Regions from separate parts of the Serratia sp. CoH_122_TC_1 genome, predicted to be linked through region 2. Evidence: predicted binding sites of a transcription regulator. Region 2 holds the regulator's gene; the other holds the start of a gene.
The links. Region 2 encodes sigma-54, which starts transcription at its own class of promoters, with help from an activator protein. Its sites were predicted from a motif close to GTTGGCACANNTTTCGCTNT; they were not measured.
Positions count from the first base shown of each region.

Region 1: the regulator sigma-54 is predicted to act here: its motif matches at 2,172-2,191, upstream of glnA (glutamate--ammonia ligase).

Region 1 covers NZ_JBXWLA010000019.1:106,346-113,294, forward strand. Annotated here, with positions in the region: gene typA (ribosome-dependent GTPase TypA) at 77-1,900, opposite strand; gene glnA (glutamate--ammonia ligase) at 2,271-3,680, shown strand; gene glnL (nitrogen regulation protein NR(II)) at 3,989-5,038, shown strand; gene glnG (nitrogen regulation protein NR(I)) at 5,047-6,459, shown strand; gene AC2FC2_RS22000 (YshB family small membrane protein) at 6,573-6,695, shown strand; gene hemN (oxygen-independent coproporphyrinogen III oxidase) at 6,743-6,949, opposite strand, start outside.
Region 2 covers NZ_JBXWLA010000005.1:137,783-144,731, reverse strand. Annotated here, with positions in the region: gene lptB (LPS export ABC transporter ATP-binding protein) at 1-636, shown strand, start outside; gene rpoN (RNA polymerase factor sigma-54) at 686-2,119, shown strand; gene hpf (ribosome hibernation promoting factor) at 2,143-2,430, shown strand; gene ptsN (PTS IIA-like nitrogen regulatory protein PtsN) at 2,585-3,046, shown strand; gene rapZ (RNase adapter RapZ) at 3,177-4,031, shown strand; gene npr (PTS phosphocarrier protein NPr) at 4,028-4,300, shown strand; gene AC2FC2_RS08220 (BglG family transcription antiterminator) at 4,356-6,272, opposite strand; gene AC2FC2_RS08215 (lactonase family protein) at 6,325-6,949, opposite strand, start outside.

The sequences.
Region 1 (6,949 bases), on a different contig from region 2:
GGCAGAAATGAGAAAAGACAGAGGAAAAAACTCAGGGCGCTGGACGCGCCCTAAGTGTTGCAGACTAAATCAGCGATTAAGCGTCTTTAGGACCGCGGCTTGCACGTTTACGATCGTTTTCCGTCAGGTGACGCTTACGGATACGGATCGAGGTTGGCGTCACTTCTACCAGTTCGTCATCATCGATGAACTCCAGAGCTTGCTCCAGGGTCATCTTGATAGCTGGGACCAGGGTAGTTGCTTCGTCAGTACCAGAAGCACGCATGTTGGTCAGCTTCTTACCGGTCAAGCAGTTCACTGTCAGGTCGTTAGAACGTGAGTGAATACCGATGATCTGGCCTTCATACACTTCCGCACCGTGGCCCAGGAACAACTTGCCGCGATCTTGCAGACCAAACAGGGCGAATGCTACCGCTTTGCCTTGGCCGTTAGAGATCAGCACGCCGTTCTGGCGCTGGCCAACTTCACCCGGACGCACATCGTCGTAGTGGCTGAAGGTGGAGTACAGCAGACCGGTACCAGAGGTCATGGTCATGAACTCGTTACGGAAGCCAATCAAGCCACGGCTTGGGATCACGTAGTCGAGACGCACACGGCCTTTACCGTCTGGATCCATGTTTTTCAGGTCAGCTTTACGCTCACCCATGGCTTGCATGACTGAACCCTGGTGCTGTTCTTCGATGTCCAAGGTCACGTTCTCAAACGGCTCTTGTTTACGACCATCGATTTCACGGAAGATAACTTTCGGACGGGATACCGCCAGTTCGAAACCTTCACGACGCATGTTTTCGATCAGAACCGACAGGTGAAGTTCACCACGGCCAGATACGCGGAATGCGTCAGCATCTTCAGTTTCTTCAACACGCAACGCAACGTTGTGCACCAATTCCTTGTTCAGACGCTCAAGGATTTGACGTGAAGTCACGAACTTACCTTCTTTACCGCAGAAAGGTGAGGTGTTGACGTTGAAGAACATGGTTACGGTTGGCTCATCGACAGACAGCGCTGGCAGTGCTTCCACTGCAGAGGTGTCACAGATGGTGTCGGAAATGTTCAGCTCGCCCAGACCGGTGATAGCGATGATGTCGCCCGCTTCAGCCAGGGTCGACTCGATACGCTCCAGACCCATGTGGCCCAGCACTTTGCCCACTTTACCGCTGCGAGTTTTACCTTCGCTATCGATGATAGTGACCTGCTGGTTTGGCTTCACTTTACCGCGCTTGATACGGCCGATGCCGATCACGCCCAGGTAGTTGTTGTAGTCCAGCTGAGAGATCTGCATCTGGAACGGTGCTTCGAGCTCAACCTGCGGTGCAGACACGTGGTCCACGATCGCTTGATACAGCGGGGTCATGTCTTCCGCCATCTCATTGTGGTCAGTACCCGCGATCCCCATCAGTGCAGAAGCATAGATGATTGGGAAGTCGAGCTGCTCGTCGGTCGCGTCGAGGTTAACGAACAGGTCGAAGACCTGATCAACAACCCAATCAGGACGTGCGCCTGGACGGTCAACCTTGTTGATTACCACGATCGGCTTCAGACCATTAGCAAACGCTTTTTTGGTCACAAAGCGGGTTTGCGGCATTGGGCCATCCATTGCGTCCACAACCAGCAGCACCGAGTCAACCATTGACATCACACGCTCAACCTCACCGCCGAAGTCGGCGTGTCCTGGGGTATCCACGATGTTGATGCGGTAGTCTTTCCAATTAATGGCGGTGTTTTTTGCGAGGATGGTAATCCCACGCTCTTTCTCCAAATCGTTGGAGTCCATTACGCGTTCGGTGGCTTCTACACGCTCTCCGAAAGTACCGGATTGTTGCAGCAGCTTATCAACCAGGGTGGTTTTACCATGGTCAACGTGGGCAATAATGGCGATGTTACGCAAATTTTCGATCACAGCTTTGCCTCAGGCATTAGAAATAGCGCGCTATTGTACACGTATTAAGCGAGGGACTAAACAAGATCACAACAGTCTCTTATAAACAACTGTGTACAGGTCAGTATGTGATCCCTTTCACGGTGCAAAAAGCATCATCTGGTGCACTTTTGCACCATTACAGTGCCCCACCTCGCACTGATTGCACCATTTAAGTGCAATACGTCACTAATGGTGCATACTCATTCTGTGCAAAACCCGCACAGAAAGGCGTTTAACACGCTTTCGCAAAGTTGGCACAGTTTTCGCTTTAGTCTTTTCAAGGCAAAAAAAGCCAGTTTCACAGATTCGTTCCACGACGACGACAATGATAAATCCGGGAGAGTTAAGTATGTCCGCTGAACACGTTTTGACGATGCTGAATGAGCATGAAGTGAAATTCGTAGACCTGCGTTTCACTGACACCAAGGGTAAAGAACAACACGTCACCATCCCTGCTCACCAGGTGAATGCCGACTTCTTCGAAGAAGGTAAAATGTTTGACGGCTCCTCGATCGGCGGTTGGAAAGGTATCAACGAATCTGACATGGTGCTGATGCCAGACGCCAGCACGGCGGTATTGGACCCGTTCTTCGAAGAATCTACCCTGATTATTCGTTGCGACATCCTTGAGCCAGGCACCATGCAAGGCTATGACCGTGACCCACGCTCCATTTCCAAGCGTGCAGAAGACTTCCTGCGTTCATCCGGCATTGCGGACACCGTATTGTTCGGGCCAGAGCCAGAATTCTTCCTGTTCGATGACATTCGTTTCGGCAGCAGCATCCGTGGTTCCCACGTGGCTATCGACGATATCGAAGGCGCATGGAACTCAGGCACCCAATACGATGGCGGCAACAAAGGCCACCGTCCGGCAGTGAAAGGCGGCTACTTCCCAGTTCCTCCGGTCGACTCTTCACAAGACATCCGTTCTACCATGTGTTTGACCATGGAAGAAATGGGTCTGGTTGTTGAAGCGCACCACCATGAAGTGGCAACTGCAGGTCAGAACGAAGTGGCAACCCGCTTCAACACCATGACCAAAAAAGCTGACGAAATCCAAATCTACAAATACGTGGTTCACAACGTGGCTCACGCATTTGGTAAAACAGCGACCTTCATGCCGAAGCCAATGTTCGGTGATAACGGTTCTGGTATGCACTGCCACATGTCTCTGTCCAAGAACGGCACGAACCTGTTCGCTGGCGACAAATACGGCGGCCTGTCTGAAACTGCCCTGTTCTATATCGGCGGTATCATCAAGCATGCTAAAGCAATCAATGCCCTGGCCAACCCGACCACCAACTCTTACAAGCGTCTGGTCCCAGGCTACGAAGCCCCGGTCATGCTGGCTTACTCAGCCCGTAACCGCTCCGCTTCTATCCGTATTCCGGTAGTTGCTAGCCCGAAAGCGCGTCGTATCGAAGCTCGCTTCCCGGATCCAGCAGCTAACCCATACCTGTGCTTCGCAGCTCTGCTGATGGCAGGCCTGGACGGTGTGATTAATAAAATCCACCCTGGCGATGCCATGGATAAAAACCTGTATGACCTGCCACCGGAAGAAGAAGCTGAAATTCCAAAAGTTGCAGGCTCCCTGGATGAAGCGCTGGCTGCATTAAGCGAAGACCGCGAGTTCCTGACCCGTGGCGGCGTCTTCACCGACGACGCGATCGACGCTTATATCGACCTGCGTAAAGAAGAAATGGATCGTGTTCGCATGACGCCACACCCGGTTGAATTCGAACTCTACTACAGCGTTTAAGTTTTACCGCGCCGTCTGCGGACGGCGCCCAGATTTAGTTGTCTTTTTTGTTGCCGTGGAAACTTTCTGCCCATCTTCGGATGGGTTTTTTTCTCCACCATATTTTCTGCAAAACTATTCCATACCGCGTACATGACGGATGGAGTAGGATAAATGCACTAAAAAGGTGCAGTCGTCTGCTATGCCCAATGAATTTCAAGGTGCAGCTAGGCGGCAACCGAGCCAACCGACAGGAGCTTGGTCTGCCAAGTGACTGGTGTGAGTAAGAGCAGCCAACAACGCTGCGTCTTGAAAGATGAAGGGCATATATGGCAACTGGCAAGCTGCCCGACGCAGGGCAGATCCTCAATTCGCTCATTAACAGCATTCTGCTGTTGGATGACTCACTGGCGGTTCATTACGCCAATCCGGCAGCACAACAACTGCTGGCACAGAGCTCCCGTAAACTTTTCGGTACGCCGTTACCCGATCTGCTCGGCTACTTCTCACTGAACGTCGATTTGATGCGTGAGAGCCTGCACGCCGGTCAGGGCTTTACCGATAACGAAGTGACCCTGGTGGTTGACGGGCGTGCGCACATCCTCTCTTTGACCGCCCAGGCGCTGCCTGAAGGCTACATCTTGGTCGAGCTGGCGCCGATGGATAACCAACGCCGCCTGAGTCAGGAACAGTTACAACACGCACAACAAGTTGCCGCGCGTGATTTGGTCCGTGGTCTCGCACACGAGATCAAAAACCCATTGGGTGGTTTACGGGGCGCGGCACAGTTGCTGGCCAAAGCGCTGCCTGATCCATCACTGACCGAATACACCAAGGTCATCATTGAACAGGCCGACCGCCTGCGCAACCTGGTTGATCGCCTGCTGGGCCCACAACGGCCTGGCCAGCACATTACCCAAAGTATTCATCAGGTCGCAGAACGCGTTTGCCAACTGGTGGCTCTCGAGAAACCCGATAACGTGACGCTGGTCCGTGATTACGACCCCAGCCTGCCAGAAATGGCACACGATCCGGATCAAATCGAACAGGTTCTGCTGAACATTACCCGTAACGCTCTGCAGGCACTGGGGCCGGCTGGCGGCACCATCACGCTGCGTACCCGCACCGCGTTCCAGATCACCCTGCATGGCAGTCGTTACCGGCTGGCAGCACGTATCGATATAGAGGATGACGGCCCCGGCGTGCCGGCGCAGTTACAAGACACGCTGTTTTACCCAATGGTCAGTGGCCGCGAAGGCGGAACCGGCTTGGGTTTATCCATCGCCCGTAATCTTATTGATCAACATTGCGGAAAAATTGAATTTAACAGTTGGCCAGGACATACCGAATTCTCGGTGTACCTGCCTATTCGTCAGTGAGGTTTTCTATGCAACGAGGGATAGTCTGGATCGTCGATGACGATAGCTCCATCCGCTGGGTGCTTGAACGCGCACTCACTGGGGCGGGTGTGAGCTGCGTGACCTTCGAGAGTGGCAATGAGGTGTTGGAAGCCCTGTCCACGCAAACACCTGACGTGTTGCTGTCTGACATCCGCATGCCCGGCATGGATGGTCTTGCATTACTCAAGCAGATAAAGCAGCGCCACCCTATGCTTCCGGTCATCATAATGACGGCACATTCGGATTTGGACGCCGCTGTCAGCGCATATCAACAAGGGGCATTTGATTACCTGCCAAAACCTTTTGATATCGATGAAGCTGTCGCACTGGTCGAACGTGCTATCAGTCATTATCAGGAACAACAACAGCCGGCGCGCAGCCAGCCAGCTAACGATCCGGTAGCGGATATTATCGGCGAAGCCCCGGCAATGCAGGATGTGTTCCGTATTATCGGACGTCTATCACGCTCGTCGATCAGCGTGTTGATCAACGGTGAATCCGGCACAGGTAAAGAACTGGTGGCTCATGCTCTGCACCGCCACAGCCCGCGCGTCAAATCGCCTTTTATCGCATTGAATATGGCCGCTATTCCCAAAGATCTGATCGAATCTGAACTGTTCGGTCACGAAAAGGGGGCCTTTACCGGTGCCAATCAGATCCGTCAGGGCCGCTTTGAGCAGGCTGACGGCGGAACCTTGTTCCTGGATGAAATCGGCGATATGCCGCTGGATGTTCAAACCCGTTTGCTGCGGGTACTGGCAGATGGCCAATTCTATCGGGTCGGCGGTTATGCCCCGGTTAAGGTAGACGTTCGTATCATCGCCGCGACACACCAGAACCTGGAATTACGCGTACAAGAAGGCAAATTCCGTGAGGATCTGTTCCATCGTCTCAATGTGATACGTGTACACCTGCCGCCGTTGCGTGAGCGTCGTGAGGACATTCCGCGCCTGGCGCGCTACTTCCTGCAGGTGGCAGCAAAAGAGCTGGGCGTTGAGGCGAAGAATTTGCATCCAGAGACCGAAACGGCTCTGACTCGTCTGCCGTGGCCAGGCAACGTGCGTCAATTGGAGAACACCTGCCGCTGGTTAACCGTGATGGCCGCCGGGCAAGAGGTGCTGATTCAGGATCTGCCGAGTGAGTTGTTTGAGACCTCTGCGCCAGAAACCACCAGCCACAGTCTGCCAGACAGCTGGGCCACATTGCTGGCACAGTGGGCCGACCGCGCACTGCGCTCCGGTCATCAAAACTTGCTGTCAGAAGCACAGCCTGAAATGGAACGCACGCTGCTCACCACGGCACTGCGTCATACCCAAGGGCATAAGCAGGAGGCCGCACGTTTGCTGGGCTGGGGCCGCAATACGTTAACGCGTAAATTAAAAGAGTTGGGAATGGAATAGTTTGCGTGATTGATTATAGAAAACGCAATCTGGCGCACAAAAAAACCGCTATGTCAGGCTTTACAGCCAGTAAGGCAGCAGTATGATCGAAGCGCACACTCTGGAGGCTCTCGATGCTGGACTCATTTGTCGCATTCATTTCCCAAGGTGCAGCGCTTGGCTCCGCTGCCAGCCACACGCCACAGGCAGCCGTGGCTGCGGTGCTGTGCGCAGCACTGATTAATTTTTTGAGTTAAATAGTTAATCGAAAAAACAGCCGCTAATGCGGCTGTTTTTTTATTCCTCAAATAACCCGAGAGAATTGCTGCGTGCGCGCCTGCTGACGCAGGTAGATATCAAAGCACATGCAGATATTGCGGATCAGTAACCGGCCACGTGGCGTAACACGGATACCCTGCTCGTTGCGTTCCACCAACCCGTCACGTTCAAACGGTGCCAGCAGTTGCAAATCTTCAGCAAAATAGCTGGCGAAACTGATGCCGAACGGCTG
Region 2 (6,949 bases):
ATCGTCGGCCTTCTGGGGCCGAACGGTGCCGGTAAGACCACCACCTTCTACATGGTGGTGGGTATCGTTCAACGCGACGCCGGGCGTATCGTGATTGACGAAGAAGACATCAGCCTGTTGCCACTGCATGCGCGCGCGCGTCGTGGTATCGGCTATCTGCCGCAAGAAGCGTCAATCTTCCGCCGCCTGAGCGTGTATGACAACCTGATGGCCGTTCTTGAGATCCGTGATGACCTCAGCAGCGAACAGCGAGCAGACCGTGCGGTAGAGCTGATGGAAGAGTTCCATATCTCCCATCTGCGCGACAACCTGGGCCAGGCCTTGTCCGGTGGCGAACGCCGCCGCGTGGAGATCGCCCGAGCCCTGGCGGCCAACCCGAAATTCATCCTGCTGGATGAACCCTTCGCCGGGGTCGACCCCATCTCCGTTATCGACATTAAAAAGATTATCGAGCACTTGCGTGATAGCGGCCTGGGCGTGCTGATCACCGACCACAACGTGCGCGAAACGCTGGACGTATGTGAACGCGCCTACATTGTCAGCCAGGGCAAACTGATTGCTCACGGCACGCCGGATGCTATTCTGGCCGATGAGCAGGTGAAACGCGTTTATCTGGGCGAAGAATTCCGCCTCTGAGTACCAGCGCGCCCATTGGGCGACGGTTAACGGAAGTAAACAGAAGATTATGAAGCAAGGTTTGCAACTCAGGTTTAGCCAACAATTGGCTATGACCCCCCAACTCCAGCAGGCTATCCGCCTGTTGCAGTTGTCCACGCTTGAACTCCAGCAGGAGATACAGCTGGCGTTAGAGAGCAACCCATTGCTTGAACAGACTGACCTGCACGAAGAAATCGAAACCAAAGAAACCCTCGAAACCGAAGGTTTGGACACCCGCGAAGCGCTAGAACAGAAAGACATGCCGGAAGAGCTGCCGTTGGACGCTACCTGGGATGAAATCTATACGGCGGGTACCCCCTCCGGTACCCGTACTGATTACAGCGATGATGAACTCCCGGTTTATCAAGGTGAAACCACCCAGACCCTGCAGGACTATCTGATGTGGCAGGTGGATCTCACACCGTTTTCCGATACGGATGCCGCCATCGCCACCTCAATCGTTGACGCTGTCGACGACACCGGTTATCTCACCGTGCCGCTGGAAGACATTCTGGAGAGCATCGGTGACGAAAATGTGACAATGGACGAAGTCGAAGCCGTATTGAAACGCGTACAGCGTTTTGATCCGGTTGGCGTTGCCGCGCGCGATCTGCGTGATTGCCTGTTGGTTCAGCTTTCCCAGTATGCCGAAGACACGCCCTATCTGGCTGAAGCACGCCTGATCATCAGTGAACACCTGGACTTGCTGGCCAACCACGACTTTCGCAGCCTAATGCGAACAACGCGCTCAAAAGAAGATACACTGAAAGAAGCGATGCAGCTGATTCAGTCACTCGATCCGCGTCCGGGCCAGTCGATCAATACCGGCGAGTCTGAGTACGTGATCCCAGACGTGCTGGTACGCAAAGTGCAAGATGTTTGGACGGTTGAGCTCAACAGTGACAGCATTCCACGGCTGAAGATCAACCAGCAATACGCCGCCATGGGCAACAGCGCGCGTAACGACAGCGACGGACAGTACATCCGCAGTAATCTGCAGGAAGCCAAATGGCTGATCAAAAGTCTGGAAAGCAGGAACGACACTTTACTGAAAGTCTCACGCTGCATTGTCGAGCAGCAACAGGCCTTCTTTGAGCAAGGTGCAGAATTTATGAAACCCATGGTACTGGCGGACATCGCTCAGGCCGTGGAGATGCATGAATCGACAATCTCACGCGTGACTACGCAAAAGTTTTTGCACAGTCCGCGCGGCATTTTCGAATTGAAATATTTCTTCTCAAGCCATGTGAATACCGACAGCGGAGGCGAGGCTTCCTCTACGGCGATCCGGGCAGTCGTGAAGAAAATGATCGCGGCGGAAAACCCCGCCAAACCGCTCAGCGACAGCAAGCTGGCTACCCTGCTCTCCGATCAGGGGATCATCGTGGCGCGGCGTACCGTCGCCAAGTACCGAGAGTCTTTGTCCATCCCGCCGTCCAACCAGCGTAAACAGTTGGTTTGACCTCTATTGAGAAGGAAGACACTATGCAGCTCAACATTACCGGACACCACATCGAAATCACCGAACCATTGCGTGAGTTCGTGAACACCAAGTTCGCTAAACTCGAACAGTATTTTGACCGCATAAATCAGGTGTATGTCGTTCTTAGTGTGGAAAAAGTGCAACAGATTGCGGAAGCAACGGTGCACGTGAATGGAGGCGAGTTGCACGCCACCTCGGAAGACGAGAACATGTATGCTGCAATTGATACCCTGATCGACAAACTGGCACGTCAATTGAACAAACATAAAGACAAACTGAAGCAACACTGACATTCTGGGCCGTTTCCGTCCGCGGATTCGGCTCAAACGTAGATTCGGCCATCGGCGCGTTACCTGTTTGTCTATGGGTACCGCGCCGATAAGCCAACAGGCGAAAAATCACCTCACAAGCCTGCTTGCTGGTGTGGTTTTAAGTGAAGATGAGATGAACAACGAAACAATGCAATTAAGCTCGGTCTTAAACATCGAGTGCACCAGAAGCGCCGTCCATTGCACTAGCAAGAAACGCGCTTTGGAAATTATCAGCGAACTGGCCGCCAAGCAGCTAAACCTGTCACCACAGGTGGTGTTTGACGCGGTTCTCACCCGCGAGCGTATGGGCAGCACCGGTATCGGCAACGGTATCGCCATTCCCCATGGCAAACTGGAAGAGGACACATTGCGGGCTGTTGGCGTGTTTATCCGTCTCGACCAACCTATCGCCTTTGATGCCATTGATAACCAGCCGGTCGATCTGCTATTCGCCTTACTGGTACCGGCAGATCAATGTAAAACCCATTTGCATACCCTGTCCCTGGTCGCCAAGCGCCTGGCCGACAAAACCGTATGCCGTCGCCTGCGTGCCGCGCAAAGTGACGAAGAGCTTTACCAAATCATCACCGAGTAACGCCCGGCTGGCGTGACTTCCAGCCCGGATAACGATACTGTTTAGCCATGATGGATTCCGGTTCAGGCCGGAATAATAAAGTTTCTAAAGGTGGCGATAGACGCCACTGAGATGCCAGGGGAGTTTCCACATGGTGCTGATGATTGTCAGCGGCCGTTCCGGTTCAGGGAAATCCGTCGCCTTGCGGGCGTTGGAAGACATGGGTTTTTACTGCGTTGATAACCTGCCCGTGGTACTGCTACCGCAGCTTGCCAATACGTTGGCGGAACGCAACAGCTCCGCAGCGGTAAGCATCGACGTACGTAACATGCCGGAATCGCCGGAAGTGTTTGAATATGCGATGACTCAGCTGCCTGACAGCTTCTCGCCGCAGTTGCTGTTCCTCGACGCCGATCGCAATACGCTGATTCGCCGCTACAGTGATACACGCCGTCTGCATCCGCTCTCTAGCAAGAACCTGTCACTGGAAAGCGCTATCGATGAAGAGAGTGATCTGCTCGAACCCCTGCGTTCCAGAGCCGACCTGATCATCGACACGTCAGAAATGTCAGTGCATGAGCTGGCCGAAATGCTGCGTACCCGCCTGTTGGGCAAACGCGAGCGTGAGCTAACCATGGTGTTTGAATCCTTCGGCTTTAAACACGGTATCCCGATCGATGCCGATTACGTGTTCGACGTACGCTTCCTGCCGAACCCACACTGGGATCCAAAACTGCGCCCAATGACCGGTTTGGATAAACCCGTTGCCTCATTCCTCGATCGCCACACTGAAGTGCACAACTTCATCTACCAGACGCGCAGTTATCTGGAACAGTGGCTGCCGATGCTGGAAACCAACAACCGCAGCTACCTGACAGTGGCCATTGGCTGCACCGGCGGTAAACACCGTTCAGTGTACGTGGCGGAACAATTGGCCGACTACTTCCGCTCGCGCGGCAAGAACGTGCAATCACGCCATCGTACGTTGGAAAAACGCAAACAATGACGGTCAAGCAAACGGTTGAAATCAAAAACAAACTTGGTATGCATGCACGCCCAGCGATGAAGCTGTTCGAGCTGGTGCAGAGTTTTGACGCCGAAGTGATGCTGCGTAACGACAGCGGCACAGAAGCCGAGGCCAGCAGCGTGATTGCGCTGCTGATGCTGGACTCCGCACAGGGGCGCCATATCGAAGTGGAAGCCACAGGTCCGGATGAAGTAAAAGCGTTGGCCGCCGTGATTGAGTTGATTAATTCCGGTTTTGACGAAGATTAAAGAGTAAGGTGCGCTGCATGATGCGCACCGATTTTACAACACCTCATTCCTGCAGCTAGATCCGGCTCAAACAGTCCAGCGCCACGGCCTTAAAGCTATCAAAATTGTCACTGCCCAGCAGGCGACTCATCGATCGTTCACGCACGAAGGTGACGAACAGATCATAGATCGCCATCGCTTCTTCGTAATCGCTTTTACTGATTGCCAGCAGGAAGATCACGTGAGCGATCTCACCTTCGCCCCAGACGATGCCCTGTGGTGCCAGCAGCGTCACCACCACGGTTTTTTTCGCCAGTAACCCGAGTGAGTGTGGCAGTGCGATACCTTCACCCAACATCGTGGAAACAATGGCTTCGCGCTCAACTACCGACGGATAAAAATCATCACCAACATAGCCTTCACGTTCAAGCTGACTACAGACTTGCTGGAACAATTGCGCCTGGGTCAGCGATTCGTTGACCACCATAAAGTGGTCGGCATCGAAGAACTTCTCCAGCATGTAAGGTTTGGTGCGATCCACCAGAACCAGTTTGCCAAGCTGCTCTAGCTGATATTCAGTCGGGAACGGTGACATCACAACCACAGGCTTGTTCTTTTCGCTGACCCGCGCGTTGGAAATAACAAAATCTTCGTCAATATGGTTGAGCACCTCGTAATCACGTAGCGAAACGATCCTCGTCATGACCAGTTGTGGGTACTTACGCGCAATCTGTGCCTGGATCATCCGCACCGTCGAGTTGCCGGTATCACAGACCAACATCACCTGCGGGTGCCGCTCATAGCCGATGTTGTAATGCCGTTCCAGCCCAACACCAATGTGCAGTACCAGATACCCAATTTCGTTCTCACTCAGGGTATAAGGCGTGTATTTCCCCCAGCTAGACACTGCCGCCAGCGTCACATCATAGGCCATCGGGTAATGCTGCTTGATATTCGCCAACAGTGGATTGGGGATATTAATCTGGTACTTCACCCGAGTGATCATGGTTTTGATATGGGTGAGCAGATCGGCTCGCAGCTGTTTATCACCCTGCAGATTGTAGTTATAGTGCGCGTTGATGTAGGACAGAATGTAATCCACCAGCGCTTCTTCATCGTCTGCGTTGATCTCGGTCGGCTGCACCTCTTGCACCCGCCGCGCAGCAATATTCACCCGCAGGTAAGCCTCTTCCGCCATCGACACGTCTTTCCCGCTGGCTTTGCGCAGCTCCCCTGCCAACCAGGTAGATACCTTGCGTACCGCGTCATCGCCATCCTCAACGTCAAAGTCCGGTAACGGGTAGCCGTCGGTAATGCGCCGCAACGCCACCGCACAGTAGAAGATAAGGTACTGCTCGCCCTCATCGGTCAAACGAATGGCGTATTGCGACAACAGCGGATGCAGCAGCCCGGCGAAAGTAGACACCTGTGGTTGCAGCAGGATCTCATTGTTGAGTAGCGGGTTCTCCGCGTCGGCCAGATGCAGTTGGAATAAAAGATCGGTCAGACAAGCACGGATCGCCATCTCAGAGCCAAACAGCTTCATACCGTAACGCGGTTTGGTTTCGATGGTTAACTGGTAGTGCGCCAAGCGCTCTCTCACCTCAGCCATGTCGTTTTGCAGCGTACCGCGGCTGACAAACCATTCATCGGCTAAATCTTCAAGCTTTAGAGAAAAAGCTGAGGTCAAAAAACGAATCAGCAGATAGTGCACGCGTTCCTGTGCACTACGCGGCGTCGCGTGCTTTTTGCGTTCTTGATGCTGCAAGGCGCTGAACAGCGCAGCGTCATCAACCTGTAAGTGGTAGCCCGCACCACGGCTATGTACAAAGTGGGCCCCGTATTTTTCCAGAATATCGTTCAGTGCGGTGATATCAGCACGTACGGTTCGGGTAGACACGGCGAAACGCTTCGCCAGCTCATCCTGTGGCAAAGTCTCAGACTGTAAAGCATCAAACAGATAGGCTAAACGCGGGTAGGGAAATCGCACCATTCTCTTTCCGTCAATGTAAGGTGCCCGCCTGGGGAGTCAGACGGGCAGCGGGTTACTTCGCGAGCGGCAAAAACACCATTTGCGATGGGCTGCCTACCGGCGTGTAGCCTTCAGCAAAGCTGAGTTTGCCACTGGCCTTATCCACGCTGAATCGGGTGACATTATCGCTGCGCTGGTTCATCGCATACAGATAGTGCCCGTCCGGGCTCAGCGTCAGTGACCGTGGGTAATCACCGCGCGTCCAGATCTCAGCCACCGAGTGCAGCTCGCCATCAGGCCCAACGCTGAATTGCCCAATGCTGTTGTGCAGCCGGTTAGCAACATAAAGATGTTTACCGTCCTCGCTCAGGACCAGGCCTGCAGCAAAGTTGGTGCCCTTATAATCAGCGGGCAGCGAAGACACAACATGCTGCTGTTTCAGAGTACCTTTTTGGTTATCAAAACGGTAGCTGGTCAGCGTCGAGGCTTCTTCGTTCACCAACAGCAACGTTTTGCCGTTCGGGTGAAACACAAAGTGACGTGGGCCTGCGCCGGCAGAAGATGCCGTGATCCACGGCGGATCGTTTGGCGTCAGTTGACCGCTGGCATCATCAAAGCGCCATTGATAGATACGATCCAGCCCCAGATCGGTTGAAAACACATATTTACCGCCAGGATCGCTGGCGATCATATGCGCA